One region of the Mesorhizobium sp. M1E.F.Ca.ET.041.01.1.1 genome, then DNA from elsewhere that is predicted to be linked to it. Evidence: predicted binding sites of a transcription regulator. Region 1 holds the regulator's gene; the other holds the start of a gene.
The links. The regulator HrcA, encoded in region 1, represses chaperone genes, less so after heat shock. The targets are predictions, from matches to a motif close to GTTAGCACTCNCNNNNNGNGAGTGCTAAC.

Region 1 (16,502 bases):
GCCGCCGAGATTCTTTTCAGCCAGATGCCAAAGCGCGCCGGCGATGTCGTCGCAATGGATGCGGTTGAACACCTGATCCTTCTTGACCAGCCGCCTTGCGGTGCCGTCCTCGAGATTGGCCAGCGCGTTGCGGCCCGGGCCATAGATGCCGGACAGCCGCAGGATCGCCACCGGTTTTTCGATTTCCCGGCCAAGAGCCAGCCATTCCCGTTCGGCGGCCACCCGCATCACCGAGCGGTTTGAAACGGGCCTGCATTCGGCCGTTTCGTCCACCCAGGCGCCGCCATGGTCGCCATAGACGCCGACGGTCGAAAGATAGCCGATCCATTCCAATGCCGGCATGCTCGCCCGGATCGTCTCGCCGGCGGCGTTGAGCGCCGGATCTCCCACTTCGTCCGGCGCGACCGAGACAATGAGATGCGTGGTTTGCCGAAGCGCATCGCCGATCTCCCGCGTCAGCGAACCGCCGAAGCGCAACGGCTCGATCCCTGCCTGCCGCAGCGCCTCGAATTTTTCCGGCGAGCGCGTCGTCCCAAGGATCGGCGCGCCGTTTTCGTTGGCCCGGGCAAAAGCCTTGCCGGAATAGCCGGCGCCGAAGATGAAGAAGCGTTTTCCGCCCATCGATGAACCCCCTTCAATGATCCTTTGCGGGATCCGGCAGCGCCGAAAGCCATTCGTCGCGCACCGTCGCCTCGTTTTCCGTCTGCAAGGCCGATGCGGCGAGCTCGGCAAAATCGCGCGATGGCATCAGTCGCGACAGAGCCCATACCGCCGCACCCCGCACCAGCGGCGAGCCGTCGTCGAGCAGGTCGCGTACGATCGGCGTCAGCGAAGCATCACCCGAATTGCCGGCGGCGATCAGCACGTTGCGGACAAAACGGTCGCGGCCGATGCGCTTGATCGGCGAACCGGAGAAAAAGGAGCGGAACGCCGCATCGTCGAGAAGCAGGAGCTCCGACAGTGGCGGCTCGCGCAGGTCGGCGCGGGCGGCAAGCTTGGCCTCGGAAGCGACACTGGCGAATTTGTTCCAGGGGCAGGCGGCGAGGCAGTCGTCGCAGCCATAGATGCGGTTGCCGATCTTCTCGCGGAATTCGAGTGGGATCGGCCCCTTGTTCTCGATGGTGAGGTAGGAGATGCAGCGCCGCGCGTCGAGCCGGTAGGGCGCCGGAAAAGCATCGGTCGGGCAGACGTCGAGGCAGGCGCGGCAGGAGCCGCAATGGTCGATTTCCGCTTTGTTCGGTTCAAGCTCGGCCGTCGTGAAAATGGTGCCGAGGAACAGCCACGAGCCATGCGCGCGGCTCACCAGATTGGTGTGCTTGCCCTGCCAGCCGAGGCCGGCGGCTTCCGCCAGCGGCTTTTCCATGACCGGGGCCGTGTCGACGAAGACTTTGACGTCGCCGCCGGCACGCGCGACGATCTTGCCGGCGATCTCCTTCAGCCGGCCCTTCATCACGTCGTGATAGTCGCGGTTTTGCGCGTAGACCGAGATGGCGCCGCGGTCGCGTTTTGCGAGGATGTCGCGTGGATCCCGGTCCGGCCCGTAGTTCATGGCGAGCACGACGATCGAACGCACGTCCGGCCACAATGTCGAGGGCTCGGCCCGGCGCTCGATCGTCTCGGCGATCCACTCCATCGAGCCATGGAAACCGTCGGCGACGAATTCCGCCAGGCGCGCGGGCGCCTCCGGGATCGCATCCGGCGTGGTGACGGCGACGGCATCGAAGCCGGCGCGGCGCGCCTCCGCGTCGATCAGCGCGCGCAGTCTGTCAGAAGTCGAGGTCCGCATAATGCGATACCGGCGACAGGCCGCGCACCCGGTCGGTGAGCAGCGGCCGGAACGACGGCCTTGATTTCACCCGCGTATACCATTCGCGCGCGGCGGCATGCTCGCGCCAGTCGATCTCGCCGAGATAGTCGAGCACCGAAAGCGTCGCCGCCGCCGCGAGGTCGGCATAGGTCACCTTGTTGCCGGCGAGCCAATGGCGCGTTCCGGCGAGCCAGTTGGTGTATTTCATGTGCTGGCGGATGTTGGCGCGCGCGGCGCGGATCGCCGCCGAATCGGGCGAGCCGCCGCCCGCCGTTTCCGGCATGACCGGCTTCAGCACGCGTTCGCGCACCAGATGGCGGGTGACCTCGCTTTCGGCCTTCGCGAGATACCAGTCGGTCAGCCGGCGGATTTCGGCGCGCTGCATCGGATCTTCGGCAAACAGCCGCTTGTCGCGCTTGAGCACCCCGCGCGTCTCGTCGAGATATTCGGCGATCACCATGGCGCCGACGATCGGCACGTCGCCTTCGGCAAGCAGGATCGGCAGCGTGCCGGCCGGGTTCAGCGCCAGGAACTCCTTGCGCCGCGTCCAGGGCTTCTCCTCGATCAGCGCCAGCTCCTCGCCATACTCGCCGAAAGCGAGGCGCACGAAGCGGCAGGTGGCGAACATCGGATGGTGGAAAAGCGTCAGCATGGTTCCGCGATGATAGGGCGCACTGGCGAATCGCCCCCTGCGCCGGTAAGTCTTGGCGGCCCGTCATGCGGCCGTCACGGTGTTGCGACCTATAGGGGGACTTCCGCGCCGTGACAAGCAAGCCGTTGTCTTCAGCCATCCCCGAAATCCTGAGGTTGCCATGGAAAGCCAGACCATCGTCGAAGCGCTGCTGCTTGGGCTGCTGGAGGGCCTGACCGAGTTCATCCCGGTGTCCTCGACCGGCCACATCCTGCTCGCCGGCCATTTCCTCGGCTTCCACTCCACCGGCAAGGCCTTCGAGATCCTGATCCAGCTCGGCGCGATCCTGGCGATCCTGAGCGTCTATTTCCACCGCCTCTGGAAGATGCTGCTCGACCTGCCGCATGACCGCCTGACCCGGCATTTCGTCATCGGCATCCTGATCGCCTTCCTGCCGGCGGCGGTCATCGGCGCGCTGGCGCATGATTTCATCAAGACCTTCCTGTTCGAATCGCCGCGGCTGATCTGCATCATGCTGATCATCGGCGGCGTGGTGCTGCTTGCCGTCGACCGCATGAACCTCAAGCCGGTCTATCGCGACGTCGAGCGCTTCCCGACCAGGCTCTATCTGCAGATCGGCCTCTTCCAGTGCCTGTCGCTGATCCCCGGCACCTCGCGCTCCGGCTCGACCATCGTCGGCGCGCTGCTTCTCGGCGTGGAGAAACGCGCTGCGGCGGAGTTTTCCTTCTTCCTCGCCATGCCGACCATGGTCGGCGCCTTCGCCTATGATCTGTTCAAGAACCGCAACGTGCTGACCTCGGCCGACCTGCCGATCATCGCCGTCGGCTTCGTCGCGGCCTTCGTCGCCGCCCTGATCGTCGTGCGCTTCCTGCTCGATTTCGTCTCGCGCAAGGGCTACTCGCTGTTCGGCTGGTGGCGGCTTGTGGTCGGCGCGGTCGGGCTGGTGGCGCTGATGGTATGGGGATGAGCCTACCCTCCCCCTTGTGGGGAGGGTCGATCCGCGAGGCGGATCGGGGTGGGCGGCGCCGTACCCCCACCCCGGTTCGCCACCGACGCTTCGCGTCGCTTGCTCACCGACCCTCCCCACAAGGGGGAGGGTAAAGCCCGTCAATTCCTCCCATAAAAAGCATTCTCCACATGCACCGGCCAGCGCCAGGGCAGCACGGCCACCATGTCGAAGCGAACCGACAGCCGGCCATAATCTGGCTGGCGCGACAGCCACAGGTCGGCGGCGCCCTCGATGCGTCGTTCCGACGCGCGAGCGATCGCTTCCATCGCCTCCATCAACGTTCGGCGCGCCTTGACCTCGACGAACAGCACGAGGTCGCCGCGCCGGGCGATCAGGTCGATCTCGCCGAGCTTGGTGCGATGGCGGCGGGCAAGAATCCGGTAGCCTTTCAGCATCAGCGCCAGCGCCGCCAGCCATTCGCCGCGATGGCCGCGCCGATAGGCTTTTCGCCGATGGCCGACGCTGCGCTCAGCCACCGTTGTCTTCTCTTTGTTTGACCATGATCTTTTCCGAAAACCGGTCCCCACTTTTCGGGATCATGGTCTGTCCCTGAGTTCCAGCAGCCGCCGGTAGAGCGCCTGCTTCTGACCGCCGGTCATCTTCGCCGCTTCGGCCGCCGCCTTGGATGCCGGCATTTCGGTGGCCAAAGACAACAGCAGCCGGTCGATGTCGGCCGGCTGGTCCGCCGAGGCTTCCGCCGGGCCGACGCAGACGACGATTTCGCCCTTCGGCGTGTCGGCCGCCGCATAGTGATCGGCAAGCTCGGCAAGCGTGCCTGTCCGCGTTTCTTCGAATGTCTTGGTGAGCTCGCGGCCGATCGCGGCCTTGCGCGCGCCGCCAAGCGCCTCGACCATCGCGGCAAGCGTTTCGGCCAGCCGGCGCGGCGATTCGAAGAAGATCAGCGTCGCCGGTACCTGCCTGAAGCTTTCGAGCTTCGTCAGCCGCTGACCGGCTTTCGCAGGCAGGAAACCGGCGAACAGGAAGGCATCGGACGGCAGGCCGGACGCGGTCAGCGCGGCAAGTGCCGCCGAAGGCCCCGGCACCGGCACGACGCGGATGCCGCGCTCCAGCGCTTCGCCGACCAGCCGGTAGCCCGGATCGGAGACCAAAGGCGTCCCGGCGTCCGAGATCAGCGCCACGCTCTGCCCGGCCGCCAAGGCCTCGATCAGCTTCGGCCCGGCCTCTTGGGCATTGTGCTCGTGATAGGCCGTGGTGCGGCGCCGAATGCCATAGCGTTCGAGCAGCACGCGCGAGACGCGCGTGTCCTCGCAGGCGACGATATCGGCCGCGGCCAGCGTCTCCAGCGCGCGCAGCGTGATGTCGGCCAGATTGCCGATCGGCGTCGCCACCAGATAGAGCGCCGGCGCGAGCGGCCGCGCCGCGATCTCGGCCTGCCCGATCATGTAGCTGCGTTTGTCGCCGGTCACCGGATACCTCTCTCTCCCCACCTTGTTTGGCATGGCTCACGGCCGGTTGCAAAACGTGAAGTCGGGGTAAGGAAATCGCCATGCCTTCGCCACAGTGAGGAACGAAACCGGCACCGGTCGATTTAATCCCTGATTCCCCGGAGGAGGCAGGACCGGACGATGCCCAATCGCTTCGATATTTTCATCAGCCGACTTGAAAGCAAAACCGCCCGCGAGGGCACTCCCCCACATCCGATCGCCGCCCAGCAAGGGGCTCGCCGCGACAAGGCCGAAGAGAAGCCCGCCCGCAGCGGCGAAGCGCATGGCGAAAAGACCCGCGGCAAGCACCGCCAGAAGCACGACGCTTAAGATAACCAGCAACCTTCGCGATCTCGCGCCTCGTCATTCCAGGGCGAAGCAAGGAGCGAAGCGACGCGCGCAGACCCTGGAATCCATGCCGTTACATCGAAGCGCCACCAACGGTGCAGAATTCTGCTCCGCCGCGCCCTTCGCATAGGTCACGGCATGGATTCTCGGGTCAAGCCCGAGAATGACGAAGGCGCGAGATCACCGCGCCAGATCCGCCACCACGGCATCGAGCACGATCATGCCGGCGGTCGTGGCGCGGAGCCGGGCATTGCCGACCGGCGCCACCAGCCCCTCCTCCTGCAGCACCGAAAGCCTCGCGGTCGAAAGGCCGCGCCCGGCAAGCGTCTCGTAGCGCGCGAGGTCGATGCCTTCGGCAAGCCTCAGCCCCATCAGCAGGAACTCGTCGGCCTCTTCCGAGCGCGTCAGCACCTCGCCGCCGGTCACGCCATGGCCCCTGGCCTCGACCAGATTGGCCCAGGTTTCCGGCATCTTTTCCGCGATGGTCACGGTGCGGCGGCCGTTCTCGACGAAGCGGCCATGCGCCCCTGGTCCGACGCCGACATATTCGCCGTAGCGCCAGTAGGTCAGGTTGTGCCGGCTTTCCGCGCCCGGCCGCGCGTGGTTGGAGATCTCGTAGGCCGGCAGCCCATGCGCCGCCGTGACTTCCTGCGTCAGCGCGTAAAGGTCGGCGGCATGATCGTTGTCGGGAAGGATGAACTTCCGCGCCGCATGCAGCGCATGGAATGGCGTGCCTTCCTCGATGGTGAGCTGGTAGAGCGAGAGGTGGTCGGCGGCGTGGCCGATCGCTTCTTCGAGTTCCGCCCGCCAGGCCTCCGGCGTCTGGCCCGGCCGCGCATAGATGAGATCAAAGGAGAGGCGGGGGGATATGTCCCGCGCGAGCCCGATGGCGTGAAGCGCCTCCTCGACATTGTGCAGCCGTCCGAGGAAGCGCAGGTCCTTGTCGTTCAGCGCCTGCACGCCGAGCGAGACGCGGTTGACACCCGCCGCGCGATAGCCGCGGAAGCGCTCGGCCTCGACCGAGGACGGGTTCGCCTCCAGCGTCACCTCGATGCCGGCCGGCACGGTCCAGTTCTTCGCCACGGCCTCCAGCACCGCCGCCACGGTCTCCGGCTTCATCAGCGACGGCGTGCCGCCGCCGAGGAAGATGCTGGTCACCTCGCGCGGCCCGGTGCGGGCGCGCATCGTTGCGAGCTCAGTCGCGAAGGCGCGTGCAAACCGCTCCTGGTCGACCGGCTGGTGGCGCACATGGCTGTTGAAGTCGCAGTAAGGGCATTTGGCCGCGCAGAACGGCCAATGGATGTAGACGCCGAAGCCGGGGCTGCGGTCGAGCGGCATGGTTTGGCCGATCCCGATCATTCCGAGCCGAGCCTGGCCAGATCCAAGCGCGCCAAATCCAAGCGGGCTTGGGCAAACTTCTGGAAGGCGCGGGCGCGGTGCGACAGCGCCGTCGCCTGGCCGGGCTTCCAGCCGTGTTTTTGCTCCGCGCTCATCTCGCCGAAAGTCTTGTCGAAGCCGTTGGGCAGGAACACCGGGTCATAGCCGAAGCCGAGCGTGCCGCGCGGCGGCCAGACCAGCGTGCCCTCCGCCTCGCCCCGGTAATACTCGGCTTCGCCGTCCGGAAAGGCGAGGCAGATGACGGCGACGAAGCGGCCGGTGCGCTGCGCCGGCTCGGTCGCGCCGACTTCCTGCAGCGCCACTTCGGTACGCTGCATGGCCATGCCGAAATCGCGTGTGCCATCCGGCGTCTCGGCCCAGTTGGCGGTGTAGACTCCCGGCGCGCCGTCGAGCGCGTCGACGCAAAGCCCGGAATCGTCGGACAGCGCCGGCAGGCCGGTGGCCTTGGCCGCGGCATATGCCTTGATATAGGCATTCTCCTCGAAGGTCGTGCCGGTCTCGTCGGGTTCCGGCAGGCCATACTCCTTGGCCGATTTCGCCTCGAAGCCGAACGGCGCCATCAGATCGGCGAATTCGCGCAGCTTGCCGGCGTTATGGCTGGCGACGACGATCTTCTGTCCGTTGAGAGAATGCATCACAGGCCCCAGATCCTTGGCTCGGCGAACTCGATCGAATTACCCGAAGGGTCGCGGATGTAGATCGAATGTCCGCCCTGCGGCCATTCGAAATCGCTTTCGATGGCGATGTTCTTCGCCGCCAGATGCCTGCGCCACTCGACGATCTCACCGGCCGTCGCCGTGAAGCAGAGATGGCCCTCTCCGGCCGTGCCATGCGGCGGCACCCTCAGCCTGGCGTCAGGCGCCGGCGGGATCTTGGTCGCCTCGGCGTTGAAAAGCAGCAACACGCCGTCGCCGCAGCGGAAGAAGACGTGGCGGCCCTCGACCTTGCCCAGCGGCTCCAGGCCGATGATGTCGCGGTAGAAGACTTCCGCGGCATTGAGATCGGAGACGTAGAGCGCGGATTCCAGGATTGCCGAGGGAGTCACGAGGCGCCCCCCTCTGCCCTGCCGGGCATCTCCCCCTCAAGGGGGGAGATCGGCAGCTTCATTGTCGCCGCACACCTTGCAACGTCAGAGATTGGCGAAACCCGAAGTGCCGCCCGATCTCCCCCCTTGCGGGGGAGATGGCCGGCAGGCCAGAGGGGGGTGCGAAGGATCGCCAACCTCATCAATAACCCTAAGCCACCGCCATCTGCTGCAGGCTCACCAGCCGCGAAATGCCTTTCTTGGCCAGCGCCATCAGCGCGGCAAACTGCTCTTCGGAGAAGGGCTCGCCCTCCGCCGTGCCCTGGATCTCGACGATGCCGCCCTTGCCGGTCATGACGAAATTGGCGTCGGTGCCGGCCGAGGAATCTTCGAGATAGTCGAGGTCGATGACCGGCTGGCCGTCGTGGATGCCGCAGGAAATCGCGGCGACATGGTCTCTCAGCACCTTGGAGACGCTGACCATCTGGCGGGCTTCCATCCAGCGCAGGCAGTCGTAGAGCGCCACCCAGCCGCCGGTGATCGAGGCCGTGCGGGTGCCGCCATCGGCCTGGATGACGTCGCAGTCGACGGTGATCTGCTGTTCGCCCAGCGCCTGCAGGTCGACCACGGCGCGCAGCGAGCGGCCGATCAGCCGCTGGATCTCCAGCGTGCGGCCGCCCTGCTTGCCCGTCGACGCCTCGCGCCGCATGCGCTCGCCGGTAGAGCGCGGCAGCATGCCGTATTCGGCCGTCACCCAGCCCTTGCCGGAATTGCGCATCCAGGCCGGCACCTTCTCCTCCAGGCTCGCCGTGCACAAGACATGCGTGTCGCCGAACTTCACCAGGCACGAGCCTTCGGCATGCTTGGACACGCCGCGCTCGAAGGAGATGGCGCGCATTTCGTCGGCTTGGCGTTTGGAGGGGCGCATCGAGGCTCTTTCTGTTCTTTTCCCGGATTCGTCGGCGGCTTGTAGACGCATGCGGCGCATGGCGCAAAGAAAAATGGGCCGTTGCACCCGCAGCCGCTAAGTCTATATCTTTCGGTTGGAGGTTTTTCGCCGGAATGAACAAGGCAGTGGATCCCGCTTCGCAGCCGCCCGTGCTTCAGTCACTCGACATGCGCTCGCGCGACATCTTCAGGCGGATCGTCGATTCCTATCTGCGCGACGGCGAGCCGGTCGGCTCGCGCAGCCTGTCGCGCATCCTGCCCTCGTCGCTGTCGCCGGCCACCATCCGCAACGTGATGAGCGACCTCGAGCATCTTGGCCTCATCTATGCGCCGCACATCTCGGCCGGCCGTCTGCCGACCCAGACCGGTCTGCGCTTCTTCGTCGACGCCTTCATGGAGCTCGGTGATCTGTCCGACGAGGAGCGCCGCGCCATCGAGGCGCAGGTTCGCGCATCTGGCTCAGGCGCGACGCTGGAGCATATGCTGACCGAGGCCAGCCAGATGCTGTCCGGCATGTCGCGCGGCGCCGGCCTGGTGCTCGCCGCCAAGAACGAGGTGGCGCTGAAGCATATCGAGTTCATCCAGCTCGAACCCACGAAGGCGCTCGCCGTCCTGGTGTCGCAGAACGGCGACGTCGAGAACCGGGTCGTCGACCTGCCGGCCGGCATCACCATCTCGCAGCTGCACGAGGCCTCCAACTTCCTCAACGCCCATATACGCGGCCGCACGCTGGCCGAGGCTCGCATCGAGGTCGCCCGCATCAAGGATGAGACCAGGGCGGCTCTCGACACGCTGTCGCAGGACCTTGTCGAGAAGGGCCTTGCGGTGTGGGCCGGCGCGGAAAGCGGCCTGCCGGCGCGTCTCATCGTGCGCGGCCGCGCCAACCTCCTGGAGAACGTCACCGCCCAGGCCGACCTCGAACTGCTGCGCCATCTGTTCGAGGATCTGGAGACGCAGGACGGGCTGCTGCAGCTTCTCGACCTTGCCGAGGAAGGCCCTGGCGTGCGCATCTTCATCGGCTCGGAGAACAAGCTGTTTTCGCTGTCCGGCTCGTCGCTCGTGGTCGCGCCCTATCGCGACAAGGACGCGCGCGTCGTCGGCGCGCTTGGCGTCATCGGCCCGACCCGGCTCAACTATGCCCGCATCGTGCCGATGGTCGATTATACGGCCCAATTGGTTTCGCGGATGCTGAGGTAGAAGCCCGCAAGCAGGGATCGCCGCAAGGAGGGTGGAAATGGCGCTGGAATCGTTCAAGGCCCAGATCAGCCTGTTGCTCGAGCAGATGGTGAACCAGCCCGAGGACGAGCACGAAGTGCAGGAGCAGCTGCGCGAGAAGCTCAGGGAGATGCGCGCCATGGGCCTGCCGCTGCCGGCCGACCTGGTCGCGCTGGAAAAGCGGCTCGACGACGATCTGGATGTCGAGGAAAGCTGATCTGCCGGCAATTCCCGTCAAATCCGCGTGCCCGCGCTTCTATTTCGGGACGCCTGCCCGATATCTGCTGTCTGTTGCGCTTGATCAAATGACGGAGAACGGCATGATACGGATCGCCGGTCTTGCAGGCATGGCCCTGCTTCTGGCTTCTGGCGCCTTCGCGCAGCAGGCCGACCAGCCCTTGCTGACGGGCCGGAAGGCCTTCGGCGACTGGAAGGCCGACCGTCCAGGGGTGCGGCGTCTCATCAAGCCGGACGATCTCCAGCAGCCAAATGTCGCCGAATCCGCGTCGAACGGCGGCGGTCTCACCGATCGCCCGGAGGATGCGAAGCCGATCCTCCCGCCCGGCTTTTCGGCCGAGCTGGTCGCGTCCGGCATCGACAGCCCGCGTGTCGTGCGCGTGGCGCCGAACGGCGATCTCTTCGTCGCCGACAGCAGGGCGAACCAGATCCGCGTCTACCGACTTGCCGAGGGCAGCGCGAAACCCGCCGAGAAAGCGGTCTTCGCCAAGGGGCTGACGCGGCCCTATGGCATCGCCTTCTATCCGCCGGGCGACAAGCCGCAATGGGTCTATGTCGCCAACAGCAATAGCGTCGTGCGCTTTGCCTATCGCGATGGCGATCTCGAAGCCTCAAGCAAGCCGGAAACCGTCGTCACCAAGATCCCGGCCAGTCATCACTGGACGAGGGACATTACCTTCTCACCCGACGGCAAGACGCTCTATCTGTCGGTCGGCTCGGGTTCCAACATCGCCGAGGACATGAGCGCCAGCCCGAAAGGCGGTGTCGAGGAATGGGCGAGGTCTCAGCCGCTCGGCGCCACCTGGGGCGCGGAGGAAGGCCGCGCCGACGTGCTCGCCTTCGATCCCGACGGCAAGAACCGCCGGATGGTCGCCACCGGCCTGCGCAACTGCTCGGGCATGACCGTGCAGCCAGCGACGGCCGCGCTCTGGTGCGTCGTCAACGAGCGCGACGAGCTCGGCGACAACGTGCCCTTCGAATATGCCACCACCGTCAAGGACGGCGCCTTCTATGGCTGGCCCTGGTACTACATCGGCAACAATGAAGACCCGAGCTACAAGGGCGCGCGCCCCGATCTCGCCGGCAAGGTCACCATGCCCGATGTGTTGATGCAGGCGCATTCGGCGCCGCTCAACATCGCTTTCTATGAAGGCGGCGATTTTCCGGCCGACTACAAGGGCGACGCCTTCGTCACCCTGCACGGCTCATGGAACCGCAATGTCCGCACCGGCTACAAGGTGGTGCGGCTGAAGTTCAAGGACGGCAAGCCGACCGGCGAGTATGAGGATTTCGCCACCGGCTTCGTCATCGCGGACGACGCGGTCTGGGGCCGGCCGGTGGGCGTGGCCGTGGCGAAGGACGGCGCGCTGATCCTGACCGAGGACGGCAACGGCACGATCTGGCGCATCAGTTATGGCGGCTAGCTCGTTGGCACAGGGGGTTTGGAAGGCTGCCGTTTGCGAGATTTTCACCGTTCATTTCCGCCGTTTCAGACCGCTGATTGTCGACGTCGGCGCTGCCCCTCATCGCCCTGCCGGGCATTTCTCCCCGTATAGTGACGGGGAGAAGCAGCTGGCCGCAACGACGGCGTCCTTCCTGCGACGCTGGCGATTGGCGAAATCGTCGATGGGAGCGCCCCTCTCCCCGTCACTATACGGGGAGAGGATGCCGGCAGGCAGGTGAGGGGCAGCGCCAGCGCTCGGAAAAAAGGTGACGGGCGAGTTCGAAATCGAAGCGATTGCCCAGGCTAGGGAACCTCCCGGCCGAGCTGGCGCAACGAATCCCGCCGTGAGGGGAATTACCCTCGACCCGGTATCATGATAGAAGCCGCGCTCCACACTGGTCCCTTGGGGACCATACGCCAGGCCTACAATCATGACACTCACCGGATTTCTCGCTTACAGCGCCGCCCTCGGCGTCGCCGCCGCCATTCCAGGCCCCGGCGTCACGGCGCTTGTCGCCCGCGCGCTCGGCTCCGGCTTCCGTTCCTCGCTGGCGATGTCGTTCGGCCTCATGCTCGGCGACCTCACCTACCTCACCGCCGTCGTGCTCGGCCTCGCCTTCGTCGCGCAGACCTTCGGCATGGTCTTCCTCGCCATCAAATGGGCGGGCGTCGCCTATCTCGCTTTCCTTGCCTGGCGCTTCTGGACCAGCGGCATTTCGCCGGAAACCGTCGATGCGCGGAAGGGCAAGGGCGGCCTGGTGTCGAGCTTCATCGCCGGGCTGACGGTGACGCTCGGCAACCCGAAGACGATGATCTTCTATCTCGCCATCACGCCGACCATCGTCGACCTGAAGACCATCACGCTCGCCGACTATGGCATCCTTGTCGCGCTGACCGTCGTCGTGCTGTTCGTGGTTCTGGTGCCCTATCTGGCGCTGGCCGCCAAGGCGCGCTGGTTCCTGAAATCGCCGCGCGCCTTGAAAGTTCTGAACCGCACCGCCGCCGGCTTCATGATGGGAGCGGCAGCGGCTATCGCGGCGCGTCAGTAGCCTCAGACCTCAACCGGTCCCGATTCGGCGAAAGCATTCCGAAAACGGGCCGATCCGGAAAATGCATTTCCGGCGCGGGGTGGTTTTGAGCAACCGCCCCACTCGGATATTTTCGGCCGCCGGCCTATCTTGCGCGGCTGAAAGTCCTATTCTGTCTGCCTGTGCCTTTGCCTTGGGAGCGAAACCAATGAACAAGCCCGTCACCTCCGCGCGCGTACCCGGCCGCGGCCGCATCTTCAACTCGATCACCGAGACGATTGGAGACACCCCGCTGGTGCGGCTGGATAAATTCGCGAAGGAGAAGGGCATCGTCGCTAACCTCCTGGCCAAGCTCGAATTCTTCAATCCGATCGCCTCGGTCAAGGACCGCATCGGCGTCGCCATGATCGAAGCGCTGGAGGCGGCCGGCAAGATTTCGCCCGGCAAGACCACGCTGATCGAGCCGACTTCCGGCAACACCGGCATCGCGCTGGCCTTCGCCGCCGCCGCCAAGGGCTACAAGCTGATCCTCACCATGCCGGAGACCATGTCGGTCGAGCGGCGCAAGATGCTGGCGCTGCTCGGCGCCGAGCTGGTGCTCACCGAAGGGCCGAAAGGTATGAAGGGCGCCATCGCCAAGGCCGACGAGCTCGCCGCCACGCTGCCCAACGCCATCATCCCGCAGCAGTTCGAGAACCCTGCCAATCCGGAAATCCACCGCCGCACCACGGCCGAGGAAATCTGGAACGACACCAATGGCGAGGTCGATATCTTCGTCGCCGGCATCGGCACCGGCGGCACCATCACCGGCGTCGGCCAGGTGCTGAAGAAGCGCAAGCCTTCGCTGCATGTCGTGGCGGTCGAGCCGGAAGCCTCGCCCGTGCTCTCCGGCGGCCAGCCCGGCCCGCACAAGATTCAAGGCATCGGCGCCGGCTTCGCGCCCAAGATCCTCGACACCTCGGTCTATGACGAGATCGTCAGGGTTTCCAACGAGGATTCGGTTGCCAATGCGCGCCTCGTCGCCCGCCTCGAAGGCGTGCCGGTCGGCATCTCGTCGGGCGCGGCACTCCAGGCGGCGATCGTCGTCGGCTCGCGGCCCGAGAACAAGGGCAAGAACCTCGTCGTCGTCATCCCGTCCTTCGCCGAGCGCTATCTTTCGACGATCCTGTTCGACGGGCTGGGGGCTTAGCCGATCGAGGGGCGGTACGCCGCCTCATTTGGCCGCGCCAAATTCTCCCCCCTTGAGGGGGAGATGTCGCCGAAGGCGACAGAGGGGGTCGCCGCGCGTGAAGCGCCGGCGTTTTCCGCGACGACAGACAACGTCGGCGATCTAGGTGAGAGGACCCCCTCTGGCCGCTTCGCGGCCATCTCCCCCTCAAGGGGGGAGATTCGCCCTCAGTTTCGCACCAGCTTGCCCCGCTCCGCCTGCAGGAAACGGCGCAGGGCCGGATCGCGCTCCAGGCCGATGGCCCGGTCATAGGCTTCTGCGGCCTCGGCAGTCTTGTCGAGCCTGGCTGAGAGCTCGGCCCGCGCCGCCCAATAGGGCTGGTATTCGGCAAGCCGCTTGTCGGCGCCGATCTCGTCCAGCGCGGCAAGACCCGCGGGGGCCCCTTCGTCCTCCGCGATCGCCACCGCGCGATTGATCGCCACCACCGGCGAACCGGCCACGGCCATCAGCGCGTCGTAAAGCTGGCGGATCGCTGCCCAGTCGGTATGGCCGCTCAGCCGCCGCGCCGTATGCGCCGATTGTACGGCCGCCTCCAATTGGTAGCGGCCGATGGCACCCTTGACGGCGGCGCGCCTGAGCAGCCGCTCCGCCTCGTCGGTCAGCTTCTCGTCCCAAAGCGCCATGTCCTGCTTTGCAAGCGGTACAAAGTCGCCATCAGCGTTGCGCCGCGCCGTGCGCCGCGCCTCGGCGAAAAGCATCAGCGCCAGCAGTCCCTGCGTTTCCGGTTCCTCCGGCATCAATGACGCGACCAGCCGGCCGAGCCAGATGCCTTCGCTGGCGAGGTTGCGCCGTCTGGTCTCGGTGCCGGCAGGGTCCGACCAGCCTTCGGCGAAGGTGGCGTAGATCGCCTCCAGCACGGCATCCAGTCGCTCGCCGAGCTCGGTCCGCTCCGGCACGCGGAAAGGAATGCCGGCCTCGCGGATGCGGGTCTTGGCGCGCACCAGCCGCTGGCCCATCGTCGCCGGCGCAACCAGGAACGCCGAGGCTATTGCGGCGGCGTCGAAGCCCAGCACAGCCTGCAGGATCAGCGGCGCGCGTACGCTGGCCTCGATCGCCGGATGGGCGCAGGCAAACATCAGCCTGAGCCGCTCGTCGGGCAACTCGTCATTCGTCATCCGCGCCTCCGCCTCTTCGGCAATAAGCTGCAGGTGGTCGCGGGCCGCCTCGCCGGTCAGCCGTCGCCGCACGGCGTCGACGTCGCGCCGGCGCGCCACTGCGAGCAGCCAGGCTTCCGGTTTTTCGGGCACGCCGCTCTTCGGCCAGCGTTCGAGCGCCGCGGCGAATGCGTCGGCCAGCGCGTCCTCGGCGCCGGCGACGTCGCGCATGCGGGCCGCGAGCCAGGCGACCAGCTTGCCGTAGCTCTGCCGGGCGGCCGCCTCGGCCGCCGCCCGCGCCATCTCCGGGCGACCGTCCATACTGCTAGGACAGGTAGTCGGTCATTTCCCAGATCGGCCGCACCTCGACCGTGCCGGTGCTGGCTGCCGGACAGCGCGCGCCCCATTCCATGGCCGTATCGATGTCCGTCGCCTCGATCATGTAGAAGCCGGCAAGCTGCTCCTTGGTATCGGCATAGGGGCCGTCGAGCACGTTGGTCTTGCCGTTGGCCAGCCGTATCGAAGTGGCCGCCTGGGTCGGGCGCAGCCTTTCGCCGGCGAGGTATGCGCCGGATTTCTTCAAGGCTTCGGTATAGGCGCCATAGGCCGCCAAGGTCTGCTCGGTCTTGTCGCGCGGCGCATTCGCCATCGCGGCTTCGTCGTTGTAGATCAAAAGCATGTATCGCATGGTGTTCTCCCGTTTTTGCAGGCCGCGTCGTTGCTAGCCGACCTATGTCGTGCGGCCGCGGCCGATTTCGACAGGCGCCTCCGAAAATCTTTCGTCCCCAAAGCATTCGAGCGCAAGCCGGCGCTTTTCGCCAGCACTCAACCGTTCGTCTAATGGCTGCAATTGCGGGTTGGCATTTGCCGCCTCCCGTCTAAACTCCCAGGTCCGCGCCGGGGAGGCGGCATGGCGCGATCGTTTCAGGAGGAGGAAACCATATGCTCGATTTCAGGACGAAATTTGTTGCCGCCGGCGCGTTGGCGCTGTCGCTCGGCCTCGGCGCCGTGTCGGCCGGGGCGCAGGAATTCATCAACGTGCTCACCGGCGGCACGTCGGGCGTCTATTATCCGCTCGGCGTCGCGCTGTCCGAGATTTACGGCAAGGGCATCGAAGGCGCCCGCACCCAGGTGCAGGCGACGAAGGCCTCCGTCGAGAACCTCAACCTGCTGCAGCAGGGCAAGGGCGAGATCGCCTTCGCGCTCGGCGATTCGGTGAAGCTCGCCGCCGAGGGCAACACCGAGGCCGGCTTCCCCGGCAAGCTCGACAAATTGCGCGGCATCGCCGCCATCTATCCCAACTACATCCAGATCGTCGCCAGCAAGGAGTCCGGCATCAAGACGCTCGCCGATCTCAAGGGCAAGAGCCTGTCGGTTGGTGCGCCTGCTTCCGGCACGGAACTCAACGCCCGCGCCATCTTCGCCGCCGCCGGGTTGAAATATGAGGATCTCGGACGGGTCGAATATCTGCCTTTCGCCGAATCGGTCGAATTGATCAAGAACCGGCAGCTCGACGCCACGCTGCAATCCGCGGGCCTTGGCGTCGCCTCGATCCGCGATCTCGCCACCTCGGTGCCGATCAACGTCGTCGCCGTGCCGGCCAAGGACGTCGCCAAGATCGGCTC
Region 2 (6,127 bases), on a different contig from region 1:
GGTGATCATGGCCTCGGCGGTGATCAACAGGGCGGCGATCGAACCGGCGTCCTGGAGTGCGGTCCGCACCACCTTTGCCGGGTCGACGATGCCAGCCTTGATCATATCGACATAAATCTCGTTCTGGGCGTCGAAGCCCTGATTGTAGTCCTTGCCCTTGGAGAGCTTGCCGACGACGATCGAACCTTCGACGCCTGCATTTTCTGCGATCTGGCGGACCGGCGCCTCAAGCGCCCTCAGCACGATCGAGATACCCGCCGTCACATCGGCATTGGCGCCATTCAAGCCGGCAAGCGCCGATCTGGCGCGCAAGAGCGCCACGCCACCGCCTGCAACGATGCCTTCTTCCACAGCGGCACGCGTAGCATTCAGCGCGTCGTCGATGCGATCCTTCTTTTCCTTGACTTCGGACTCGGTGGCGCCGCCGACGCGAATGACCGCAACGCCGCCGGCGAGCTTCGCCAGTCGCTCCTGCAGCTTTTCCTTGTCGTAGTCGGAAGTGGTTTCCTCGATCTGACTTTTGATCTGCTGTATGCGCGCCTGAATGGTCGCCTTGTTGCCGGCGCCGTCTATGATCGTGGTCGTGTCCTTCTCGATCAGCACGCGCTTGGCGCGGCCGAGCATGTCAATGGCAATGTTCTCCAGTTTGATGCCGAGATCCTCGGAAATCATCTGGCCGGCGGTGAGCACGGCGATGTCTTCCAGCATCGCCTTGCGGCGATCGCCGAAGCCAGGCGCCTTGACGGCCGCGACCTTGAGGCCGCCGCGCAGCTTGTTGACGACGAGCGTCGCCAGCGCCTCGCCCTCGACATCCTCGGCGATGATCAACAATGGCTTGCCACTTTGCACCACGGCTTCGAGGATCGGCAGCAGCGTTTGCAGATTGCCGAGCTTCTTTTCATGGATGAGGACGTAGGCGTCCTCCAGCTCGGCGCGCATCTTCTCGGCATTGGTGACGAAATAGGGCGAGAGATAGCCGCGGTCGAACTGCATGCCTTCGACGACGTCGAGTTCGGTCTCGGCGGTCTTTGCTTCCTCGACGGTGATGACGCCGTCGTTGCCGACCTTGTCCATCGCCTTGGCGATCATGTCGCCGACGGTGGCATCGCCATTGGCGGCGATGGTGCCGACCTGCGCGATCTCACCGGCCGATTTGACCTTCTTGGACCGCGCCTGGACTTCCTTGACCACCGCGGCAACGGCCTGGTCGATGCCACGCTTCAGGTCCATCGGGTTCATGCCGGCGGCGACGAGCTTGGCGCCTTCGCGCAGGATCGATGCGGCCAGCACCGTGGCGGTGGTTGTGCCGTCACCGGCAAGGTCGTTGGTCTTCGAGGCCACTTCGCGCACCATTTGCGCGCCCATGTTCTCGAACTTGTCGGCAAGCTCGATTTCCTTGGCGACGGCGACGCCGTCCTTGGTGATGCGTGGCGCGCCATAGGCCTTGTCGATGACGACATTGCGGCCCTTGGGGCCTAGTGTCACCTTGACGGCGTTGTTGAGAAGCTCGACGCCGCGCAGCATGCGGTCGCGGGCATCGGTGGAGAATTTGATTTCCTTGGGGGGCATGATTTTTCCAGTTCGGTTGGGACGGCAAGACGCCGACGGCGTCGCCCGGAGACTCAGAATCGGGAGCGTCCTATGCGCGTCCGGTGAATACGCGCGGCGCGCACGTCAGGCGGCCCTCTTGGCAGCCACGGTCTTGTTGAAGATGATGCCCATGATGTCGGCTTTCTTCATGATCAGAAGGTCATCGCCGTCGATCTTGACCTCGGTGCCCGAGTATTTGCCGAACAGGATCAGGTGGCTCGCCTTGGCCTTGAGCGCGACCAGCGCGCCGTCTTCGTCGCGTGCGCCCTGGCCGACGGCGATGACTTCGCCTTCCTGCGGCTTTTCCTTGGCATTGTCGGGAACAATGATGCGGCCCTTGGATTTGGTGTCACTTTCCGCGCGCCTGATGACGACGCGGTCTTGGAGTGGCCGGAATTTCATGGAAGCTTCTTTCTGAGGCCGGCATAGCGGCCACGCCCATATATAGCCCGGTTGGCACTCGTTAGATAGAAGTGCCAAACTTAATTCTCGAGCGCCCCAAAATAGTGGAAATCGAGATAGGGGTAATCAAAAACAGTTCCGCCATCTCGGCAGCTTCCCAGGCCTTGGCCCAGTGGTCCTTGTGGAGACGAAAAGCGCCGCTGCCGTAGCGGGGGCAGCGCCGGCACCGACTTCCCAATTATCCCATCCGCGAGACGAACGTGCACCTTAAGCACCCTGATCAAATCATCGATCGCCCAAACCGGTCCACAGGAATGCGAGATCGGTCAGGGGCAAGGACGACTGGCGGTAATAGGGACTTACTCCGCCGCTTCGGCGTAGCGCGCCGGCACATAGTTGAGGATCGGCCCAAGCCAGCGCTCGACCTCCGCCAGCGGCATGGCCTTGCGCCGCGCATAGTCCTCGACCTGATCGCGCTCGACCTTAGCGACGCCGAAATAATAGCTTTCGGGATGCGACAGGTAGATGCCGGAGACGGAGGAGCCGGGCCACATGGCGAAGCTTTCGGTCAGGCTGACGGCCGCATTGCGTTCGCCGTCGAGCAGACGAAACAGCGTCGCCTTTTCCGTATGGTCGGGTTGCGCCGGATAGCCAGGTGCCGGGCGGATGCCGCGATAGGGTTCGCCGATCAGGTCGTCCGGGGCCAGGTTCTCATCGGGCGCGTAACCCCAGAACTCCTTGCGCACCTTCTCGTGCATGCGCTCTGCGAAGGCTTCGGCGAAACGGTCGGCCAGCGCCTTGACCATGATCGAGGAATAGTCGTCGTTGGCCCGCACGAAGCGCTCGGCGATCGCCACTTCCTCGATGCCCGCGGTGACTATGAAGCCGCCCACATAGTCGGCCTTGCCGCTGTCCACAGGCGCCACGAAATCCGACAATGCGACATTGGCCTTGCCGTCGCGCTTGGCCAGCTGCTGGCGCAGCGTGAAGAATGTCGCCAGTTCGTGCGAGCGGGCCTCATCCGTGAACAGTCTGATATCGTCGCCGGCGGTATTGGCCGGCCAGAAGCCGATCACGCCCTTGGGCGCAAACCATTTTTCCGCGATGATCTTCGCCAGCATCGCCTGGGCGTCCTCGAAGAGCTGGCGTGCCGCCGGCCCCTGGTCCTCGTCGTCGAGGATTTTGGGATAGCGGCCCTTCAACTCCCAGGTTTGGAAGAATGGCGTCCAGTCGATATAGCGGGCAAGCTCGGCCAGATCCCAGCCTTCGAAGACCTTTAGGCCAAGGAAGGACGGTTTTGGCGGCTCGTAGCCCGTCCAGTCGACCTTGTGGGCATTGGCCCGCGCCCTGGCGAGCGGCAGCCGCTGCTTGTCGGCTTCGCTGCGCGCATGCGCGTCGGCAACCTTCTTGTACTCCGCGCGAACGTTCTCGACATAGCCGGCCTTGGCCTCGTTCGACAGCAGTGCCGACACCACGCCGACGGCGCGGCTGGCGTCGGCGACATACACCGTCTGGCCTTTCGCATAGCGCGGATGGATCTTGACCGCCGTATGCACGCGGCTGGTCGTCGCACCGCCGATCAGCAGCGGAATGTCGAAGCCTTCACGTTCCATCTCGGCCGCCATATGCGCCATCTCGTCGAGCGAGGGCGTGATCAGGCCGGACAGGCCGATGACGTCGACCTTTAGCTCACGCGCCGTCTGCAGGATCTTCGCCGCAGGCACCATGACGCCAAGATCGATGATCTCATAATTGTTGCAGGCAAGGACTACGCCGACGATGTTCTTGCCGATGTCGTGGACATCGCCCTTTACCGTCGCCATCAGGATCTTGCCGGCGGTCTGGCGCTCGCCATTGTCGATCCCGCTGGCGGCGTTCGCCAGCTTCTCCGCCTCCATGTGCGGCAGCAGGCCGGCCACCGCCTGCTTCATCACGCGGGCCGACTTCACCACTTGCGGCAGGAACATCTTGCCGGCGCCGAACAGGTCGCCGACGACATTCATGCCCGCCATCAGCGGGCCTTCGATGACATGCAGCGGCCGCTCGGCGGCGCGCCGCGCGTCGTCCGTGTCCGCGTCGATGAATTCGGTGATGCCATTGACCAGCGCGTGCGAAATGCGCTGCTCGACCGGCCAGTCGCGCCAGGCGAGAACGCGTTCCTGCGCCTCCTTGCCCGCCGTGCCCTTGAAGCGTCCGGCGAGTTCCAGCATGCGCTCGGTCGCCGTGCCGCCGCCCTTTGGCTCACGGTTGTTGACAACATCCTCGCAGGCTTCGCGCAGTTCCGGGTCGATGGTGTCGTAGACGGCAAGCTGCCCGGCATTGACGATGCCCATGTCCATGCCCGCCTGGATGGCGTGGTAGAGGAACACGGCATGCATGGCCTCGCGCACCGGTTCGTTGCCGCGGAACGAAAAGGAGAGGTTCGACACGCCGCCCGAAATATGGACATGAGGAAGCGTCGCGGTGATCTCGCGCGCAGCGTCGATGAAATCGACACCGTAATTGTTGTGTTCATCGATGCCGGTGGCGATGGCGAACACGTTCGGATCGAAGACGATATCCTCGGACGGGAAGCCTGCCTGTTCAGTCAGGAGCTTGTAGGCGCGGGTGCAGATCTCGACCTTGCGCGCCCTGGTGTCGGCCTGGCCGTCCTCGTCGAAGGCCATGACGACCACCGCAGCGCCATAGGCGCGCACCAGCCTGGCATGATGCAGGAACGCTTTCTCGCCTTCCTTCATGGAGATGGAGTTGACCAGCGGCTTGCCCTGGACGCATTTCAGGCCGGCCTCGATGACTTCCCACTTGGAACTGTCGATCATCACGGGAACGCGGGCAATGTCCGGCTCGGCCGCGATCAGGTTGAGATATTCGACCATCGCCTTCTTCGAATCGATCAGGCCCTCGTCCATGTTGATGTCGATGATCTGGGCGCCGTTGGCGACCTGGTCGCGCGCGACATCGAGCGCGGCGACATAGTCGCCCGCCGTGATCAGCTTCCTGAACCTGGCGGAGCCCGTGACATTGGTGCGCTCGCCGACATTGACGAACGGAATCTCGTCGGTCAGCGTGAACGGCTCGAGGCCCGACAGGCGCATCTTCGGCTCGATCTTCGGGATGGCGCGCGGCGGATATTTCTTCACCGCCGCCGCGATGGCGCGGATATGGTCCGGCGTCGAGCCGCAGCAGCCGCCGACGACATTGACCAATCCGTCGCGCGCAAAACCCTCGATCTGTTCAGCCATGAATTCCGGGCTCTCGTCATACCGGCCGAATTCATTAGGCAGGCCGGCATTCGGATAGGCGCAGACAAAGGTGCCGGCTACGCCCGAAAGCTCATCCAGATGCGCGCGCATGGCGTTGGCGCCGAGCGCGCAATTGAGGCCGATCGTGAACGGGCTGGCGTGACGGACCGAATGCCAGAGCGCCGTCGGCGTCTGGCCGGAGAGCGTGCGGCCGGACAGGTCGGTGATCGTGCCGGAGATCATGACCGGCAGATGAATGCCCTTTTCGACAAAGATCTCGTTGCAGGCGAAGATCGCCGCCTTGGCGTTCAGCGTGTCGAAGATGGTCTCGATCAGGATGATGTCGGCGCCGCCATCGAGCAGCCCGCGCAGCTGCTCGCCATAGGCATAGCGCAATTTGTCGAAAGTCACGGCGCGGTAACCGGGATTGTTGACATCCGGCGACATCGAGGCGGTGCGGTTGGTCGGCCCGAGAGCGCCGGCGACAAACCGCCGCTTGCCGTCTTCCTGTTGTGCCCGGATCAAAGCACGGCGGACAAGCCGAGCGCCGTCGCGATTGAGGTCGTAGACGGCATTCTCCATGCCGTAATCGGCCTGCGCTATGGAGGTTGATGAGAAGGTGTTGGTCTCGATGATGTCCGCGCCGGCAATAGCGTACTGATAATGAATGTCCTCGATCGCCTTGGGCTGGCTCAGGATCAAAAGATCGTTGTTGCCCTTCTGGTGACAGGCGCAACCGACGAACCTGTCGCCGCGGAAATGGTCCTCGTCGAAACCAAGACCCTGGATCTGGGTGCCCATGGCACCGTCAAGGATCAGGATGCGTTCGCGCGCAGTAGCTTGAAGCGTAGCCAGGATTTCCGACCCGTCTCGCTTCTCGCCGGCCGGACCAA

Region 2: a site for HrcA is predicted at 2,043-2,071, ahead of EOA38_RS14910 (co-chaperone GroES). Genes of this name have one in related genera too.

The regions. Positions count from the first base shown of each region.
Region 1 covers NZ_RZSL01000056.1:1,629-18,130, forward strand. The annotation lists gene EOA38_RS07540 (SDR family oxidoreductase) at 1-621, opposite strand, end outside; gene queG (tRNA epoxyqueuosine(34) reductase QueG) at 635-1,786, opposite strand; gene EOA38_RS07550 (glutathione S-transferase family protein) at 1,767-2,459, opposite strand; gene EOA38_RS07555 (undecaprenyl-diphosphate phosphatase) at 2,620-3,426, shown strand; gene EOA38_RS07560 (YraN family protein) at 3,567-3,944, opposite strand; gene rsmI (16S rRNA (cytidine(1402)-2'-O)-methyltransferase) at 4,005-4,895, opposite strand; gene EOA38_RS39030 (hypothetical protein) at 4,932-5,255, opposite strand; gene hemW (radical SAM family heme chaperone HemW) at 5,442-6,620, opposite strand; gene rdgB (RdgB/HAM1 family non-canonical purine NTP pyrophosphatase) at 6,617-7,294, opposite strand; gene EOA38_RS07585 (VOC family protein) at 7,294-7,704, opposite strand; gene rph (ribonuclease PH) at 7,895-8,611, opposite strand; gene hrcA (heat-inducible transcriptional repressor HrcA) at 8,746-9,828, shown strand; gene EOA38_RS07605 (hypothetical protein) at 9,866-10,063, shown strand; gene EOA38_RS07610 (sorbosone dehydrogenase family protein) at 10,167-11,507, shown strand; gene EOA38_RS07620 (LysE family translocator) at 11,959-12,576, shown strand; gene cysK (cysteine synthase A) at 12,764-13,744, shown strand; gene EOA38_RS07630 (DUF6596 domain-containing protein) at 13,951-15,198, opposite strand; gene EOA38_RS07635 (YciI family protein) at 15,203-15,565, opposite strand; gene EOA38_RS07640 (TAXI family TRAP transporter solute-binding subunit) at 15,820-16,502, shown strand, end outside.
Region 2 covers NZ_RZSL01000152.1:18-6,144, forward strand. The annotation lists partial or broken gene groL (chaperonin GroEL) at 1-1,569, opposite strand, end outside; gene EOA38_RS14910 (co-chaperone GroES) at 1,675-1,992, opposite strand; cobalamin riboswitch at 1,991-2,277, opposite strand; gene metH (methionine synthase) at 2,352-6,127, opposite strand, start outside.